3 regions of the Paucidesulfovibrio longus DSM 6739 genome follow, and region 3 is predicted to be linked to each of the others. Evidence: predicted binding sites of a transcription regulator. Region 3 holds the regulator's gene; each other region holds the start of a gene.
The links. The regulator sigma-54, encoded in region 3, starts transcription at its own class of promoters, with help from an activator protein. The targets are predictions, from matches to a motif close to CTGGCACGGNNNNTGCTT.
Positions count from the first base shown of each region.

Region 1: G452_RS20460 (Spy/CpxP family protein refolding chaperone) is a predicted target of sigma-54. The motif match lies at 3,400-3,417, and genes of this name have one in related genera.
Region 2: nifJ (pyruvate:ferredoxin (flavodoxin) oxidoreductase) is a predicted target of sigma-54. The motif match lies at 3,674-3,691, and genes of this name have one in related genera.

Region 1 is NZ_ATVA01000012.1:237,446-243,871, reverse strand. Features, by position in the region: gene ftsA (cell division protein FtsA) at 1-9, shown strand, start outside; gene ftsZ (cell division protein FtsZ) at 40-1,293, shown strand; gene G452_RS0105760 (radical SAM protein) at 1,324-2,970, shown strand; gene G452_RS0105755 (FmdB family zinc ribbon protein) at 3,020-3,229, opposite strand; gene G452_RS20460 (Spy/CpxP family protein refolding chaperone) at 3,492-3,980, shown strand; gene G452_RS0105745 (DUF4405 domain-containing protein) at 4,133-4,954, shown strand; gene G452_RS18235 (sensor histidine kinase) at 4,979-6,426, shown strand, end outside.
Region 2 is NZ_ATVA01000015.1:144,799-151,224, forward strand. Features, by position in the region: gene G452_RS0111760 (sigma-54-dependent transcriptional regulator) at 1-1,319, shown strand, start outside; gene G452_RS19300 (methyl-accepting chemotaxis protein) at 1,405-3,249, opposite strand; gene nifJ (pyruvate:ferredoxin (flavodoxin) oxidoreductase) at 3,760-6,426, shown strand, end outside.
Region 3 is NZ_ATVA01000016.1:318,346-324,771, reverse strand. Features, by position in the region: gene lptA (lipopolysaccharide transport periplasmic protein LptA) at 1-870, shown strand, start outside; gene lptB (LPS export ABC transporter ATP-binding protein) at 874-1,596, shown strand; gene rpoN (RNA polymerase factor sigma-54) at 1,839-3,260, shown strand; gene hpf (ribosome hibernation-promoting factor, HPF/YfiA family) at 3,299-3,835, shown strand; gene G452_RS0114375 (PTS sugar transporter subunit IIA) at 3,837-4,286, shown strand; gene rapZ (RNase adapter RapZ) at 4,299-5,180, shown strand; gene G452_RS0114365 (PTS sugar transporter subunit IIA) at 5,183-5,635, shown strand; gene G452_RS0114360 (PTS sugar transporter subunit IIB) at 5,632-6,099, shown strand; gene G452_RS0114355 (PTS sugar transporter subunit IIC) at 6,119-6,426, shown strand, end outside.

The DNA of each region.
Region 1 (6,426 bases), on a different contig from region 3:
ATCGCATAGGAACGCACAGGGAACAAACGGAGGAGAGTCATGGAATATTTTGAGATCGAGCACGACACGAGTGCCAAGATCAAGGTCATCGGCTGCGGCGGCGGCGGCGGAAACGCCGTGAACAACATGATCCAGTCCGCGCTCAAGGGCGTGGAGTTCATCGTCTGCAACACGGACAACCAGGACATTGAAAAAAGCCTGGCCGACACCAAGATCCACATCGGCCAGAAGCTGACCAAGGGGCTGGGCGCGGGCGCGAATCCCGAAGTGGGCCGCAACGCCGCCATGGAGAACATCGACGAGATCCGCCACGCCCTGGAAGGCGCGGACATGGTCTTCATCACCGCGGGCATGGGCGGCGGCACGGGCACGGGCGCGGCTCCGGTCGTGGCCGAGGTGGCCCGCGACCTGGGCGCCCTCACCGTGGGCGTGGTCACCAAGCCCTTCTTCTTCGAGGGCAAGCGCCGCCTGGGCGCCGCCGAAAACGGCATCCAGGCCCTCTCGGACGTGGTGGACTCCATCATCACCATTCCCAACGACCGCCTGCTCCAGCTCGCGGCCAAGAAGGCCTCGTTCACCGAAATGCTCAAGAAGGCGGACGAAGTGCTCTACTTCGCCACCAAGGGCATCGCGGACCTGATCACCGTGCACGGCCTGATCAACCTCGACTTCGCGGACGTCAAGGCCGTGATGTCCAATTCGGGCCTGGCCCTGATGGGCACCGGCTTCGCTTCCGGCGAGGGCCGCGCCAAGGAGGCCGCCCGCATGGCCATCACCTCCCCGCTGCTGGAGGACGTGTCCATCGAAGGCGCCAAGGGCGTGCTGATGAACATCACCTGCTCGCCGGACATGCTCATCGAGGAGGCCGCCGAGGCCGCCAACATCATCTCCAGCGAAGCGGACGAGGACGCCCAGATCTTCTTCGGCACGGTTTTCGACCCGGACGCCGGGGACGAGATGCGCATCACGGTCATCGCCACGGGCATCGAACAGGCCGCCAGCAAGGCCGAACGCGCCCAGTCCAAGCAGTCCCTGACCCTCGTCTCGGGCAAGCAGGTCGCCGAGCCCGCCGCGGGCAACGGCAAGCGCCGCGTGCACCGCTCCGTGCTGGGCCAGAACCGCAACGTTCCCGCCTACCTGCGCTACCGCGACGGCGGAGAGGACGAAATCATCGAGGAGGCTCCCAAGCGTGTTTCCCGCCGCGCGGCCATGGCCGGTCCGGGCGAGGAGCACTTCGTGTTCGACCAGGATGAGCTGGATATCCCGGCCTTCATCCGCAAGAACAGCGACTAGGAGCAAGGGTAGGGAAACGGGAACGCGAACATGCGCACCGACCGCCTGTATTACGGCGCGAGGGAGCCGGCTCCCCGGGAAACCGGCGGACGCTTGCCCACGGCCCTGGTGGTGCCCATGGAACGGCCCGTGGCCCTTTCGACCCTGGGGTGGCAGGCGGTCTATCGCCTGCTGGCCGACGATCCGGGCATGGCTCCGGAGCGCTGCTTCACCCTTGGGCGCGACGGCGAACCCGTCACCCTGGAAAGCGGTTCGCCGCTCTCCGGCTTCCCTGTGCTGGCGCTGAGCGTGAACTTCGAGGAGGATCTCCTCCACCTCCTCAGGGCGCTCAAGGCTGCGGGCGTTGCTCCCCGAAGGGAGCAACGCCCCGATTTTCCCCTGGTCCTGGTGGGAGGGCCGCTGGCGTTCATGAACCCGGCGCCCCTCGCCCCCATGGCCGACTGCTTTTTCGTGGGCGAGGCCGAAGCGGGAATGGCCGATGTCTTCGCCAAATTCCGCGAAGTCTGGCTCGCGGGCGGCACCAAGGACGCCATGCTCGACGCCGTGGCGGGGATGTCCGGAATCTATGCGCCGGGACGGTCCAAGACGCCTGTCCGCCGCGTGGTGGCGTCCGGGCCGAGCCTTGCCGACCCCGCATACTCCTGCTTCACGGGAAGCGACGCGGTCTTCCGCGACACCCTGCTGCTGGAGGCCAACCGGGGCTGCCCCTACGCCTGCCGCTTTTGCGCCGCCGGGTTCATCTACCGCCCGCCCCGGCAGGCCACCCTGGCGGAACTCCAGGATATCGTGGAGCAGACCGACCCGCCCAAGGTCGGACTCGTGGGCACGGCCCTCACGGATCTCCCCGACCTGCTGCCCTTCCTCACCTGGCTGCGCAGCCGGGGAACCAAATTTGCCCTCTCCTCCATCCGCGCGGACGGCGTTACCGAAGAACTGCTCTCCTTTCTGCGCCAATGCGGCATTCGGACCATCACTCTGGCCCTGGAAGGCCCGAGCCGCCGCCTGCGCCAAAGCGCCAGCAAGAAACTCGACGAAGCGGACTTCCTGAACGCCGTGGTCCTCTGCGCACGGCATGGGGTCAACCATCTTAAAAGCTATTGCATTCTCGGCTGGCCGGGCGAAACGGACGAGGACTACGAGGAACTTGGGGATTTTCTCGGACAGATCGCCCGCACGCGCGACGAAAACATCAAGCGCAAGAAGGAATTCATGCGCTTCACCCTGGGCACGAGCAGCCTCGTGCCCAAGCCGAACACCCCTTTTCAATGGGCTCCCATGGCCACGGAAGAGGCATTGGAAAACCGCCAGAAGATGCTTCGGGACATCGTCAAGCCGCTGAAAGGATTTCGGGTTGAGTCGGACAAGCCCTTCCAGGCCCGGCTCCAGGGGCTGCTGGCCCGCGGGGACGAGAGCCTCTTCGATTTCGTGGAACTGGCAGCGGAGAACGGCGGTTGGAAAAAGGCCCTGCGCCTCTGGGACGGCGACATGTCCGACTGGTTGGATCGGGAGCGCAGCTTTGACGACCCCCTGCCCTGGGATGTCATTGACATCGGTGTGACCAAAGCCCATCTCTGGGAAGAATGGCAACGATCCAAGCGCTTTGTAGCTTCGCCCGGCTGCCCGGACCACGGATGCGACGGCTGCCGCCGCTGCGGCATGGACGAATTTCTTTCCTGATTTTCCCTTCCGAACGACGGTCCCGAACCGGGAACGCGACCGCTCAGCCTCAGGTGAATCCCCCGCCTCCGCACCCCGCGCTTGCCGCGGCCGCGCCGCCGCCCGATGCGGAAGCATCGCCCAGGGAAAATCCGGAGAGCAGCCTTTCCGGGTCCGGCGCTCCGCACTCCGGGCAGGCCAGGGGCGCATCCCCCGGTCCGAGAACCAACTCCTCAAAGACCTTGCCGCACTTCTCGCAACGGTATTCGTAAATCGGCATACGCGTCCTCCATCGAGTTCATCTATTTCAAAATGAGCACGCCACCCGGATCGGTCAAGGCTCCTCACTCTGCACATGCTGCACGTTTATGTGCAATTTTTCGTGCAAATCATTGCACAATAAATCGCCGCAGAGCAAGCAACTCATCAGAATAAATGTGAATACAAATTATGGCACGCCCAATGCTTTATCCTGATCAACCGTCACACTTCGCAAACAGGCATGAGCCTGAAAACTCTTTTTCAACGATAATGGAGGATCCATGAGCAAGAAGACGACCATCGCATCCCTGACCGTCATCGCCGTCCTGGCCCTTTCGGCCATGGCTTTCGCCGGACAGGGCTGGCATCATGGCTACGGCATGATGAACGGCTACGGTCCCGGCTATGGCATGATGAACGGCTACGGCCCCGGTGCGCAGATCGCCCCGGAACAGCAGGAAGCGTTCCAGAAGATCTTCGACAAGCATCAGGAGAAGATGGAGAAGCTGCGCAACGAGATGTGGTCCAAGAACCTGGAACTGAACGCGCTCACCGAGAGCGGCAAGGCCGACAAGTCGGACATCCGCTCCCTGGTCGCCGAGATTTCCAAGGTCCGTGAAAAGATGCAGGTCGAGCGCGAGTCCTTCTACAACGACCTGGACGCCGCGGGCATCCAGCCCCAGTCCGGTCCCGGCTACGGCATGGGCAACGGCCGAGGCTACGGCATGATGAACGGCTACGGCCCGGGCAACGGCCCCTGCGGCTGGTAGCACAACAGCGTCGACGAAGCGTGGTTACTGCGGGCGGTCGGATTGGGGAAAGCTCCGACCGCCCTTTTCACTTCCAATCCTCAGGTTGACAGAGGCGGCGGTTGCGCGGAATATCGCAGAATCGGAATACCGAAACGCAACGGAGTACGTCCATGTTCCGCAAAACAGTCTCCCTGACAGGCTTTCTCTCCTTCGCGCTGCTGCTGCTCACCAGCGCGGTTCTCTATTATGAACCCCAGGGCCGCGTGGCATACTGGGCGGATTGGCGTTTCATGGGGCTTTCCAAGGACCAGTGGGACGCACTGCACCTGTCTCTCGGCATTCTTTTTCTTCTCAGCGGACTGGTGCACATCTGGTACAACTGGAAGTCCGTGACCAACTACATGCGCAACCGCGCCCGCGAACTCATCGTCCTGACCCCGCCTCTGGTGGCGGCCCTGGCCGTGACCCTCTATTTCACCTTCGGCGCGCTCTTCGGCCTTCCCGGAGTGCAGCAGCTTCTCGACTTCAGCGCCTGGCTCAAGAACGGCCATGTGGCGACCTACGGCAATCCGCCCTACGGACACGCGGAGCTGTCCAGCCTTGACGAGTTCGCGAAAAACATGGGAATTGATTCGGGCGCCGCCCTGGACGCGCTGAAGGCGCGGGGCATCAAAGCCGCTCCGGAAACGCCGCTCAAGGATATCGCGAAAGAGGCCGGGAAAAGCCCCCAGGACGTCTACGCGACGATCCGGGCGGCTCTTGGAGGCGACCCCTTCGAAGCGCTGCCCATCCGCCCGCCGGAAGGCACGGGCATGATGACCCTGGCGGAGATCTGCAACAGCTACGGCCTGCCCCAGGCCACGGCCACGGAACGCCTGCGCATGGCCGGCGTGGAAACCGACGCGGGAATGCCCTTCCGGGAATTGGCCGAAAAGAACGGCATGAACCCCAAAACGTTGTACGATATCCTGCGCACGGGCAAACGGCAGTAGCCGCGCCCGGCCAAGCGAGCATCAATGGAAGTCAAGGCGAAGCAAAACGAGCGCGGTCCCATCATCGCCGCGGTGCTGGCGCTCATCGTGCTGGGCCTGGGCAGCCTGTTTTTGACATGGCAGTCCATCAAGCACCAGCGCGCCGTGGTCGAGGAGCACATGGTTCTCTCCGGCCGCGTCATCGTGCGCGGGGTCGAGGCCAACCTCGTGCGCATCATGCGCTCGCTGCGCAACAATCCCGCCCTCTCGCAGATCTTCCCCTCCCTGGCCCAGGAACTCTTTCAGGAAATCACCGCCTCCGGCGAGGTGCTCTTCGTGGCGCTCTATGCTCCCGGCGGGCAGCTCCTTCTGGCCTCCACCCACGGCGACGTGGACATGGAGAAGCTGCTCCCGCGCGGGGCCTTCGACGCCCTGGACCAGCTCGGCCACTGGCACGGCATGGCCGTGTACGGCAAGCAGCAGGCCCTGGTCATCGGACTTCAGGCCCGGCCCGGCGTGGCCAGCGTCTGCGGCATCGGCCAGCCCGGCGGCGCAGCCCCCGCGCCGGACGACGGCCCCGACATGGACAACGGCATGATGGGTCCGGGCATGATGGGACCGGGCATGATGGAACCGGGCATGATGGGGCCGGGCGGGAACGCGGGCGGCGAACATCACGGCATGGGCCAGGGCAGAGGCCAGGGCAGAGGCCGCAACCGGCTCGGCCAGGCCCAAAGCGCGCCCGGCGACGAAACGCCCATCTATTTCGTGGCCGGTCTCAACGCCGAAAAGAACCTCGCCCAGTTCCACCTCTACCGCCGCGCCGCCCTGCTCCAGACCGGATACGTCTTTCTCGCCGCCGTGGTGCTCTGGTCCCTGGCCTTCGCCTACCTGCGCCGCCGCGACCAGGCCTCCCGCGTCGGCAGGCTGGAACGCTTCCAGTCCAAGCTGCTGGACAACATGCCCGACGGACTCGTGACCCTGGGCCTGGACGGCGAGATTCTGGCGGCCAACGGCTCGGCCCGCAGGCTGCTGACCCCCGTAGCCGCGCCGAGCCCCGAAGACGCGGACGCCCCGCGCCCCGATCCCGACGCCAAAGACGAGGCGGGCGGCGGAACCGGCGATGCCGAAAAATCGGAGCCGGGCGTGCTGGCCGGGCGGAATTGGAACGAGTTTCCCTTCGCCGACCTGCGCGACGGCATGGAATGGAAGCAATACGAATATCACAGCCGCCGCCTGGAAATGCTCTGCGTGCCCGTCCAGGACGCCCAGACCCCGCGCGAGGAAGGCGAGCCCGTGTTCGAGGAACGGCTGATCCTCATCCGCGACCGGACCAAGCTCAAGAGCCTGGAGGAAGACCTGGCCGAGGCGCGGCGGCTGGCCGCCATCGGTTCCCTGGCCGCGGGCGTGGCCCACGAGGTGCGCAACCCGCTCAGCTCCCTGCGCGGCTTCGCCCAGTTCTTCGCGGACAAGTTCAAGGGCAAGAAGCCCTT
Region 2 (6,426 bases), on a different contig from region 3:
GCGCGGGCGGCTTCGACGTGGTCTTCCTGGACATCCGCTTGCCCGACGGCAACGGGCTCGACCGCCTGCCGGAAGTCAAGTCCATGCCGGACAGCCCGGAAGTCATCATCCTCACGGGAAAAGGCGATGCGGACGGCGCGGAACTGGCCATCCAGGGAGGCGTCTGGGATTACCTGCTCAAGCCCTCCCCGGTGAAGGAAATCACCCTCACCCTGGGCCGCGCGCTCAAGTACCGGGACGAGAAGCGCAGCCGCACCAATCTCGTGGCCCTGAACCTGGAAAACGTGGTCGGCCGCAGCCAGGCCATGCGCGCCTGCTTCGACCTCGTGGCCCAGGCCTGCCAGTCCGATTCCAACGTGCTCATCACGGGCGAGACGGGAACGGGCAAGGAGCTTTTCGCGCGGACCATCCACGAAAACAGCGCCCGGCCCGACGGCGAATTCGTGGTCGTGGACTGCGCCTCGCTCACGGAAAACCTCGTGGAAAGCACGCTCTTCGGTCACAAGAAAGGGGCGTTCACCGGCGCGGACCGCGACAGCATCGGCCTCGTCAAGCTGGCGGACAAGGGCACGCTCTTCCTGGACGAGGTCGGCGAAATGCCGCTCTCGCTCCAGAAATCATTTTTGCGCGTGCTCCAGGAACGCCGCTTCCGTCCCGTGGGCGAGGCCCGCGAAGTGCACAGCGACTTCCGGCTCATTTCCGCCACCAACCGCGACCTGCAAACCCTCGTGGACGAGCAGCGCTTCCGCAGCGACCTCTTCTTCCGGCTCAAGACAGTGCAGATCCGCCTGCCCCCCCTGCGGGAACGGCGCGAGGACATCAAGCCCCTGGCCATGCACTTCGTGGATCAACTCTGCGATCGGTACGACGCGCCCATCAAGGGCTTCGGCTCGGAATTCTTCAGCGTGCTCGAAACTTACGATTGGCCCGGCAACGTCCGCGAACTGGGCAACGTCCTGGAGCGAGCCTTCATCGCGGCCGGAGCGGAGCGCACCATCTACGCCATGCACCTGCCCCAGGAACTGCGCATCAAGGTCGCCAAGGTCCAGATCGACGAACGCGCCCGCCGGCCGGAAACCCGGGCCCAGGCCCAGGCGCAGGCCGAATCCCGAGCCGCCTCGCCGTTTCTCTCCAGCCCGGACCTGGATGGAAAGCTGCCCGCGCTGAAGGATTTCAAAGAGATGGCCGAGAAGCACTATCTTGAGGCGCTGGTCTCGCGCGAAGACGGGGACATCAAGAACATCCTGGCCACTTCCGGGCTCTCGCGCTCGCATTTTTACGCGCTGCTGAAAAAGCACGACATCAAGCACCAGGATTGAGGGCGGAGCCACAATGAAACAGGGCCGAAGCGCGGACTTCCCGCGCTTCGGCCCCGTCATGCCGTGCCGTCTCGATTCCTGCGGTCTAATATCTGGACAGGCCGTGCGAGCCGGGCCCCAGGGCGGCCCGGCGCTTGCGCCCGCCCACTTCGGACTCGTCCCTGCCGCCGTCCTGCCCATACTCGTCCGCAAAGTCGATGCAGTCGTCAGCGGATTCCAACGCGGGCTGGGCACCTCCGTCTTCCTTGAGCCGGAACTTTTCCAGGGCGTGACGCAGATGCGCGCTCTGGCTGGAGAGCTGCTCCGCGGCCGAGGCGGTTTCCTCGGCGTTGGCCGTGTTGGTCTGGGTCACGGTGTCGATCTGGGAAAGGGCGTCGCCCACCTGGGAAATGCCCTCGGCCTGCTCGCTGGACGCGGAAGCGATCTCCTGCACCAGCTCCGTGACCGTGCCCGCGCCCTGCACGATGCGTTCGAGAGATTCGGAAGTCAGCTGCGCCAGTTCCGCACCGTGCTCCACGCGGCTGATGGTGTCCTCGATGAGGCCCGACGTTTCCTCGGCGGCCTTGGCGCTGCGCGAGGCCAGGTTGCGGACCTCTTCCGCAACCACGGCGAAGCCCTTGCCGTGCTTGCCAGCACGCGCGGCCTCCACTGCGGCGTTCAGGGCCAGCAGATTGGTCTGAAAGGCGATCTCGTCGATGACCTTGATGATCCGGGCGATGCTCTGCCCGGCGTTCTTGATTCCTTCCATGGCCTCCAGCATCCGGGACATGTCCGTTGCGCCCCGGCCTGCCTGTTCCTGCTGCTGCCGCGCGATCTCGCTGGCCTTGGAGGCGTTTTCGGCGTTGGTCCGGGTCCGCGAGCCCATTTCCGTCATGGAACTGGTGATCTGCTCCAGAGAAGCGGCCTGCTCGGTCGCCCCCTGGGAGAGGGACTGGCTCGAATCCGAGACTTCCGAGGAGCCCGCCGCGATCTGGATGCTGGCCTCGCGCACCTCGCCAAGGAGCTGGCGCAGATTGCGCGTCATCTCCTGCAACGCCTTGCCCAGGGAGTCGCGCTCGGAGCAGAGCACCACGTCCCCGGTCAGGTCGCGCCCGGCGATGCGCCCGGCCAGGGCAGCCTTGCCGCGCAGCGACGCGGCCATGCTGTTGAAGGCGCGCTGGAGCACGGCGGGTTCGTCGCGTCCCTCGGCCTTGAGCGACACGTCCAGGTCGCCCGCGGCGATGGACTCTGCCAGGGCGGCGCATTCGGATACGGGCTTCACGATGCTTACGACGATCATCCAGAAAAGCGGAAGGAGCACGAACAGGAGCAGCACCACGACCACGCTGAGAACCCACGTCAGGGAATTGTTGGCATGATCGGAAATGATCGACGCGATGCGTTCCTTCTCGGCCTGGACGTTGTCCGTATAGACGCCCGTCCCGATCCAGACGTCCGTGCCCGGAATCATCTCGGCGTAGGAAAGCTTGGGCACGTCGCCCGCGCCCGGCTTGGGCCAGATGTATTCGATGAAGCCGCCGCCGGCCATGGCCAGCTTGTGCAGTTCGGTCACGAGCTGCACGCCGTTCGGATCCTTGAGGTCGCCCAGATCCTTGCCCTGGAGTTCCTTCTTGGGCGGCAGGGCCACGTTCACGGTTCCGCGGTAGATGAAGAAATAGCCGGAATCGTCATCCTCGAATCGGATGTTGTCCACCGCTGCGCGCAACAGCTCCACCCGGGCGGATTCTCCCGGCACGTCCTTGACGAGGTCGCCCAGCGCCACAGCCAGGGAATGCGTCGAGACCTGAAGCTTCTGCTTCTGGCCGTCGAGCATGGCCTCGTCGGAAGCCTTGACGCCCATGTCTTTTATCATGTTCGCATTGTTATGGAACGCAAAAATAACACCGCCCAGAAACAGGACGATGAGCCCCAGCAGGAAAAATAATCGCATGCGAATGCTAAAACGGCGTAACATCATATACCCTCGCGTCTCTTTCGGTTCGGAATGTCGTACTGCAATGCAGATAACGTACCGAATCCACTTTCGAGGAGAAAGCTTCCACTCTCTTTGCATTTAACACGTCCTGACGCGTATGAAAAGAGTTGCCCGCTTCCGGAAGACAACGTCGAAGCCCCCCTGAGCGCGACCTGGAAGTCCGAAAAAAAAGACACCCGGCTTCAACCATTGACGGCGACCTGATCCGGATATCGTCCTCAAGGCCCCGGTACGGGCGGGTTTGATCCCGGCCCTATGCGAACGGCAGGAGAATGGCTGTCTGTTTTTTCAGACCAACGAGCTCGCCCGGCCAGGGGCGGAGCAAGGAGAAGACAACGCAAGAAGCAGCAATAATTGAGCTATAACACAAAAACAAAGGCTGGCACGCTTCTTGATCTTTAGGGCGTAGCCATTACATGGCGGGTCCGCCCGCCGGAATGCGGAAACAATGGAAAGGAGAATTCAATGGCCAAGCAAATGAAAACCATGGATGGCAACACCGCCGCCGCTCATGTGGCATACGCCATGAGCGAGGTGGCCGCCATCTACCCCATCACCCCGTCCTCGACCATGGGTGAGATTGCCGACGAGTGGGCTGCCCAGGGCCGCAAGAACATCTTCGGGCAGTCGGTTCTGGTTCGCCAGCTCCAGTCCGAAGCGGGCGCGGCAGGCGCGGTGCACGGCTCCCTGGCTGCGGGCGCCCTGACCAGCACCTTCACCGCCTCCCAGGGCCTTTTGTTGATGATCCCCAACATGTACAAGATTTCCGGCGAACTGCTGCCCGGCGTGTTCCACGTCACGGCGCGCGCCCTCGCCGCCCACGCGCTGTCCATCTTCGGCGACCACGCCGACGTCATGGCCGCCCGCCAGACCGGGTTCGCCATGCTCGCCTCGGGTTCGGTCCAGGAGGTCATGGACCTCGCCCTGGTGGCCCACCTCGCCGCCATCGAATCCCGCGTGCCTTTCCTGCATTTCTTCGACGGATTCCGGACCTCCCACGAAATCCAGAAGATCGAGATCATCGACTACGCCGACATGGCCAAGCTCGTGGACATGGAAATGGTCGAGGCCTTCCGCGCCGGAGCCATGAACCCTGAGCACCCGCACATCCGCGGCACCGCCCAGAACCCGGACATCTACTTCCAGGCCCGCGAAGCCGCCAACCCCTTCTACGCCGCCCTGCCCGGCATCGTGCAGTCCTGCATGAAGAAGGTCGAGAGCATCACCGGCCGCGCCTACAATCTCTTCGACTACGTCGGCGCTCCCGATGCGGAGCACGTGGTCGTGTCCATGGGCTCCTCCTGCGAAGCCATCGAGGAGACCGTGAACCACCTCGTGGCCCAGGGACGCAAGGTCGGCCTGGTCAAGGTCCGCCTGTACCGCCCCTTTGTCGAGGAAGCCTTCCTGGCCGCCCTGCCCGCCAGCGCCGCCAAGGTCACCGTGCTCGACCGCACCAAGGAGCCCGGCGCTTCCGGCGACCCGCTGTTCCTGGACGTGCGCGCCGCCCTGGCCGAGGCCGGACGCAACTGCGTGGTCCTGGCCGGACGCTACGGACTCGGCTCCAAGGAATTCAACGCCCCGATGATCAAGGCCGTCTACGACAACATGGAAAGCGCAACCAAGAAGCGCTTCACCGTGGGCATCAACGACGACGTGACCGGCCTTTCCCTGCCTGTGTCCGAAAAACTGGACACCACCCCCAAGGGCACTGTCCAGTGCAAGTTCTGGGGCCTCGGCGCCGACGGCACCGTGGGCGCGAACAAGCAGGCCATCAAGATCATCGGCGACAACACCGACCTCTACGCCCAGGGATACTTCGCCTACGACTCCAAGAAGTCCGGCGGCATCACCGTTTCCCACCTGCGCTTCGGCGAAAAGCCCATCCAGTCCACCTACCTCGTGGACAGCGCCGACTACATCGCCTGCCACAACCCCAGCTACGTGCGGCTCTACGACGTGCTTGAGGGCATCAAGGACGGCGGCTCCTTCGTGCTGAACTGTTCCTGGTCCCTGGAGGACATGGAAGAGAAGCTGCCCGCGGCCATGCGCCGGACCATCGCCGAGAAGAAGCTCAAGTTCTACACCATCGACGCCGTGGCCCTGGCCGGCAAGGTGGGCCTGGGCGGACGCATCAACATGGTCATGCAGACCGCCTTCTTCAAGGTGGCGGACGTGATCCCCTTCGAGAAGGCCGTGGCCCTGCTCAAGGAAGGCATCCAGAAGGCCTACGGCAAGAAGGGCGAGAAGATCGTCAAGATGAACAACGACGCCGTGGACCTGGCCACCGAGGCCCTCAAGGCCGTGGACTACCCCGCCTCCTGGGCCGACGCGCAGGACGAGGCCCCGGTCGTCAAGAGCGAGCCCGACTTCGTCAAGAACGTCATGCGCCCGATCCTGGGCCAGAAGGGCGACACCCTGCCCGTGTCCGCGTTCGAGCCGGACGGCCTCTTCCCGCTGGCGACCTCCAAGTACGAGAAGCGCGGCGTGGCCATCATGGTTCCGGAATGGAACATCGACAACTGCATCCAGTGCAACCAGTGCGCCTTTGTCTGCCCCCACTCCGCCCTGCGCCCGGTGCTGGCCGATGAGGCCGAGATGAAGAAGGCTCCGGCCTCCTTCGCCGCCCAGGACGCCAAAGGCAAGGACTTCAAGGGCCTCAAGTACCGCCTCCAGGTCAATGTCATGGACTGCCTGGGCTGCGGCAACTGCGCCGACATCTGCCCGGCCAAGGAAAAGGCCCTGGTGATGAAGCCCATCGCCACCCAGGCCGACGCCCAGGCCGATAACTTCGCCTTCTCCGAGACCGTCTCCTACAAGACGGACCTGACCCGCCGCGACACGGTCAAGGGCAGCCAGCTCCAGCAGAGCCTCATGGAATTCTCCGGCGCCTGCTCCGGCTGCGGCGAAACCCCGTACGTCAAGCTGCTTACCCAGCTCTTCGGCGAGCGCATGATCGTGGCCAACGCCACGGGCTGCTCGTCCATCTGGGGCGCCTCCGCCCCGACCACGCCCTACTGCGTGAACAAGGACGGACACGGTCCGGCCTGGGGCAACTCCCTGTTCGAAGACGCCGCCGAATTCGGCTTCGGCATGCAGATCGCCGTGGCCCAGCGCCGCGCGCGCCTCTCCAGC
Region 3 (6,426 bases):
CGCGCGAAACGGGATTATAAGTCCGAACACGTGCGGACGCTGAAAAAAGGCGACCGGGTCAAGGTCGATTTCCTCAAGGACGGCTGGTATGCGGTTTTTCCCCTGGACGCATCCGAACGAAAACTGTCCCAGGCTATCGGCTTCAGCAAATCCAAATACCTGAAATTCGTTTCCAAGCCTTCCGCGCCGGAACCTGTCGTTGAACCCGCTGCAGAGCCTGTGGCCGCAACCAATCCGGACACGGCGGATGTGCCGGAGCCCGCACCCGTTCAAGCCCCTGCCGTAGAGCCGGAACAGACTCTCGGCGCGGACCAGGCTCGGCCGGACGAAACCTCCGTGTCTGCCAAAACGGATGCCCTGCCAGTGCGGCCCGATCCGGGACAGGGACAGAAAGTCGTGGCCGAAGTGGAGCAGCGCCCCGAAGACCTGCCGCAGCGTCCGGCCTCTTCAGGTAAGCCCCCCGTACGCATCACCGCGGACAAGCTGACCTACGACGACAAGCACCGTACCGTGTCCTTCACCGGCAATGTCGAGGCCGTGCATGAGGAGCTCAATCTCTGGGCCAACGAACTGACGGCGTATTTCGACAAGACGGGCAAACCCGGAGAAGAGATCGACCGCATCGTCGCTTCCGGCGGAGTGCGCATGCAGCGGGGCAGCACCGAGGGAACGAGCGATTCCGTGACCTACATGGTCAAGGAGAACCTTCTGCTCATGGAAGGCAATCCCGTCATCCGGGACGGCAAGAACAAGGTCACCGGAAAGGTCATCAAGTTCTACGTCAAGGAAAACCGCAGCGAGGTGGTGGGCGGCGGCGGCAAACGCGTGGAGGCGATTCTCTTCGCCCCGGAAACGCTGGAGGCTCCCTAGCTCATGCCGAGCCTTTCCGCATCCGGCCTCTGCAAGCGTTACGGCAAGCGCGAAGTGGTCCACGGCGTGGACGTTTTCCTGAAACGCCGCGAAGTGGTCGGCCTGCTCGGCCCCAACGGCGCGGGAAAGACCACGACGTTTTACATGCTTGCGGGCATCGTCAAGCCCAATGCGGGCGTGGTTCGATTCGGGGAAAAGGAAATCACGCATCTGCCCCTGCACGAACGGGCACGCATGGGACTTTCCTATCTTCCGCAGGAAAGTTCCGTATTCCGAAAGCTGACCGTGCTCGAAAATCTGATGATCATCCTGGAGCAGACGTCCTACAATCGGGAAAAACGACGCCAGCGCGCCCGCGAGTTGATGCGCATGTTCAACATCACCAAGCTCGCGCACCAAAAGGCCATGTATCTTTCGGGCGGCGAACGGAGACGGCTCGAAATCGCCCGCGCGTTGATCATGAATCCCAAATATATCCTTCTTGACGAGCCGTTCGCGGGCATCGATCCCATCGCCGTGATCGACATTCAGGAAATCATATCCATTTTGAAAAAACTGGGTCTCGGAATCCTCATCTCCGACCACAATGTCCGCGAAACCTTGAATATTTGCGATCGGGCCTATCTCGTCTACGAGGGCACGATCATCCTTGAAGGCAGTCCCCAGGAAATTGTCAAGGATTCCAAGGCGAGACAGGTCTACCTCGGCGAAAATTTCTGCCTCTGATCCGCAATTTCCTTCCCAATTGGCGATTTACAGCCCCCATGAAGGTTGGTACAGTTCTTTCATGGTGGCTGATTTCCGCCGTGTAAATCTGTATTTTCAATAGTTTAAGATGTAATTCTTGCGCCGCATCCAAAGCTGTGGCATAGTGAAAGCAGGAAAATAAACGAACGAGATGCAGAGAGACGTGGATTTGTTCAGGCAGTCTTGAGACTGCGGATCCGCACTCCGCCGCAGTGAGCGATATGGGACTGGAACTCAGACAACAACTCAAGCTTAGTCAGCAGCTTGTCATGACCCCGCAGTTGCAGCAGGCCATCAAGCTGTTGCAGCTCTCCCGGCTTGAGCTGCTGGAATCCGTTCAGCAGGAACTTCTGGAAAATCCATTCCTTGATGAAAAGGAAGGGGATGAGGACGCGCGTGCGGAGGAGACTCCGCGCGAGGAGGCCACCGCCGAGAAGCAGGCCCAGGACGAACTCATGCGCGACGCGGACTGGGAAAACTACATCGGAGAGTTTTCCAGCACGTCCAAGCAGTCGCAGAGCCGTGAAGCCGAAATTCCGGAGGAGGGGCTCTCCTTCGAGGCCCGCCTTGCCTCCAAGCCGTCGCTGGACGGCCACATCAACTGGCAGATGCGGCTTTCGAATTTCACGGAAGAAGAACTCGCCATCGGCGAGATCATCCTCGGCAACCTCGACGACCGAGGCTATCTCCAGGCCGATGTGAACGACATCCTCTCCCAGGTCGATGCCACTCCGGAAGCTGTCGAGAGCGTGCTGCACCGCATCCAGCGTCTCGATCCCGTGGGCGTGGCCGCCCGTTCCCCGCGCGAATGCCTGCTCGTGCAACTCGAAGTCTTCGGGTACGACGACCCCATTCTTTACTCGATCGTGGACGAACACCTCGAAGATCTGGAAAAGCGCCGCTACAAGCCCCTGGCTCGCAAATTCAAGATCGACATGGACGAGCTCAAGGCGTACCTTGATATCATCCAGAAGCTCGATCCCATGCCGGGCACCAGTTATTCGAGCACGGAGCCGCATTACGTCAGCCCGGACGTTTTCGTGTACAAGTACGGAGACGACTTCGTGATCGTGCTCAATGAGGACGGATTGCCGCGATTGACGCTGAATTCGTTTTATATGGACGATATCAAGTCCTGCAACAGCAAGGACAAGGAATATTTCCAGGAAAAGATGCGCTCCGCGGCCTGGCTGCTCAAGAGTCTCTACCAGCGCCAGCGCACCCTCTACAAGGTCATGGAGAGCATCGTCCGTTTTCAGAGGAGCTTTTTCGAGGAGGGCGTTTCCAGGCTGAAGCCGCTTATTCTCAAGGATGTGGCCGAGGACATCAGCATGCATGAATCCACGGTGAGCCGGATTACGACCAACAAGTACGTGTCCACACCGCACGGGATTTTCGAGTTGAAGTTCTTTTTCAACAGTGCGTTGGACCTCGGCGACGGAACGCAGGTCGGCTCGGAATCCGTCAAGGCGCTCATCAAGCAGTTCATCGGCGACGAGGATCCCAAGAGGCCGCTCAGCGACGAAGTCATAGGAGACATGCTCAAGGAAAAGCTGGATGTGAATATCGCGCGCAGGACGGTCGCCAAGTACCGTTCGGCCATGAATATTCCTTCCTCCTCAAAACGTAAGCAGATTCTTTGAACTTGCCCACTCAACCTCTATCTCAAGGAGGATTGTGTATGAACATCAGCTTCAACTTCAAGAACCTTGATCCCTCGCCGCATCTGAAGGATCACATCGAGAAGCGTTTCGATAAGATATCCAAGTTCATTCAGGACAGCGACGAGTCCGATCTCCAGGTCAACCTCGCCGTGGAAAAGACTCGCCAGAAGGCCGATGTGGTGCTCAACGCGGACAACATCCACATCTCCGCCTATGAGGAGTCGCCGGACATGTACGCCACGATTGATTCCGTGGTGGATAAGCTGGAATCCCAGCTGCGCAAGATCCGCGAGAAGATGAAGGACAGGCGGCGCAAGGCCCAGACCCGCGACGTGCGTATGGAGTATTTTTCGCTTTCCGAAGCGGGAGATGCTCCGACCATTACCGGCACGGACAACTACGAACCCAAGCCCATGTCTGTTGAAGAAGCGGCCATGCAGCTCGATTCGTTGCAGTTCGAGTTCCTCGTATTCCGCAACGCGGAAACCGAGGGAGTCAATGTCATCTACCGCCGTAAGGACGGCGACTACGGATTGATCGATCCCGGAAACTGAAATGAGATTAGGCGAGTATCTTGATACGGAACTGATATTGCCGGAGCTTGCCTCCGCCACCAAGGCGGAGGTGCTCCGGGAAATCGTGAGCGCAGTGAGCGACAGGATTCCGGAAATGGACGCGGAGGAGGCCCTCCGCGTCCTTCTTGACCGTGAAAGCCTGGGATCGACCGGCATCGGGGATGGCATTGCCATTCCGCACGGCAAGCTCGAATCCCTTGATCGCATCGTTGTCGCAGTGGCCCGCAGTACCCAGGGTGTCGATTTCGAGGCCCTTGATCACGCCCCCTGCCGGATCATCTTCCTGGTGATTGCCCCGGAACAGGTGGCGGGGCTTCATTTGCGCATTCTCGCGCACATTTCGCGACTGCTCAAAGATCCTGAATTCCGCAGGAACTTCTTGGAAGCGGACGGCGTGGAAGGGCTTCAACAACTCCTGCAGGGCACCTAGAAGGGCATCCGCTTGAAGAAAGACGTTTCTTTTCCCGTGATTGTCGTTACCGGGCTTTCTGGTGCGGGCAAGAGCACGGCTCTCAACGTCTTCGAAGATCTCGGTTTCTTCTGCGTGGACGGGCTTCCCGCAGGCATGCTTCCGAAGATGGTCGAACTTTTTCGCGGCATGGATAAGGACCATCGCGGTCTTGCCCTGGGCATGGACCTCCGACAGGTGGATTTCGTGGAAGAATGGGAACGCGCCTCCACCGAACTGGCCGCCATGGGCGTCAAGGTGCAGGTCGTGTTTTTGGAGACGCGCCAGGACAAGCTGCTCACCCGCTACGCCACCACGCGTCGGCTGCATCCGTTGGAAAGCAATTCCCTCGGCCTGGAACAGGCCCTGGAAAAGGAGCGCCAACTCCTGGGGCCGATCCGGACATCCGCCGATCTCGTCATCGACACCACGGGCTACTCCATCCACGATTTGCGGCGGATCATCCAGGAAAAATGGACGGCACTCGAAGACCCCGGTTCCAGCATGCGCGTCCACCTCTTGACGTTCGGATTCAAATACGGCGTGCCCATCGATGCGGATCTTGTTTTTGATCTCCGTTTCTTGCCAAATCCATATTTCGATGAGAAACTGCGGCCTCTTTCCGGAAAGGATCCCGAAATATCCGAATATGTGCTGGAAAGTGAAATAGGACGTTCCTTCAAGGAGCGTTTCGTCAATTTTCTTTGTTATCTCCTGCCGCTTTTTGCGCAGGAGGGGCGGTACAGGGTCACTGTGGCCCTGGGCTGCACGGGCGGGAGGCACCGTTCGGTCGCCACCGGGGAGATGCTCAACCGGGTGCTTAGAAAAGCGGGCTACGCCGTGACTCTTGAGCATCGCCACTACGAACTCGGATAGCCATGTCGAAATCGAAGCAGGGACAGCTTGTCGGCGTTGTGGTCGTGACGCATGGATCGTTCGGCGCAAGCCTTCTCGAAGCGGCCGAACTGGTCGTGGGGCCGCAGGAAAACGTCCGCGCTGTGGGCGTGCCTCAGGAATCGGCAGTGGACGAACTGGTCGTATCCATTCGCGATGCGGTCGAAAAATGCAGCAAGGGAAACGGGGTTCTTATCCTGACCGATCTTTTCGGCGGAACGCCCACGACTCTGAGCCTGTCGCTGCTGAAATCCTTTGAGCTGGAAGTCATTTCCGGCGTCAACATGCCCATGGTGGTCAAGGCCATTCAATCGCGGGAATTGCCGCTCGCGGAAATGGCGGCCCAGGTCAAATCCGCGGGACGACAGGGAATCGTGGTCGCCGGGGAAATGCTTGCGCGCCGCTCCGGCGCCGGTCGGCAGGGAAGCGGCTCATGAACTGGGTGCGGGTGGACAATCGCCTCGTCCACGGACAGGTCGTGGAGACGTGGTTGCCCTACACAGGGGCCACGACCATCATCGTCGCCAACGATAAGGTCGCCGAAGACATGTTGACCCAGCAGATCATGTCCCTGGCCATCCCGCAGACCATGAACGCCTCCTTCGTCCCCGTGCGCGATCTCCTGCATCTCCAGAAAACATCCATGTGGACGTCCAGCCAAAGCTCGACTCTGGTGCTCTTTTCCAATTGCGAAGATGCCCGGAAGGCCTATGAGATCGGGTTTTCCTTTTCCGCGATCAACATCGGAAACATTCATTACGCTCCAGGAAAAAGACAGCTGTCCCCGAGCGTCGCCGTCAATGAGCAGGAAGAGGCGTGCCTGCGCTTCTTTCTCGACAGCAAGGTCCGACTGGACTTTCGCTGCGTCCCCAACGACCCGGTGCAAGTGAGGTTCGGATGATGGCCACTTCCGCTCTCGCGTGGTTTGCGCTGATTGGTTTTTTTTTGCGCTCTTCTCGCTGTTCCGCTTTTCGCTGAGCATCGGCCTGCTTGAGCGGCCGCTCTTCATCGGCCTGCTCTGGGCCCTGGCAACGGGCGACTACGATATCTGCCTGAAAATCGCCATTTTTTTCGAGCTTGCCTGGCTGGACATCATCCCAGCGGGAACCTACATCCCTCCCCATTTGGGAGCGGCAATGTTTACGGCGCTGGCGCTTACCTCGCTGTACGGCCTGACGGACACGGGCCAGATCGCTCTGGCCATGACCGCCGGCATCCCCATGGCCTG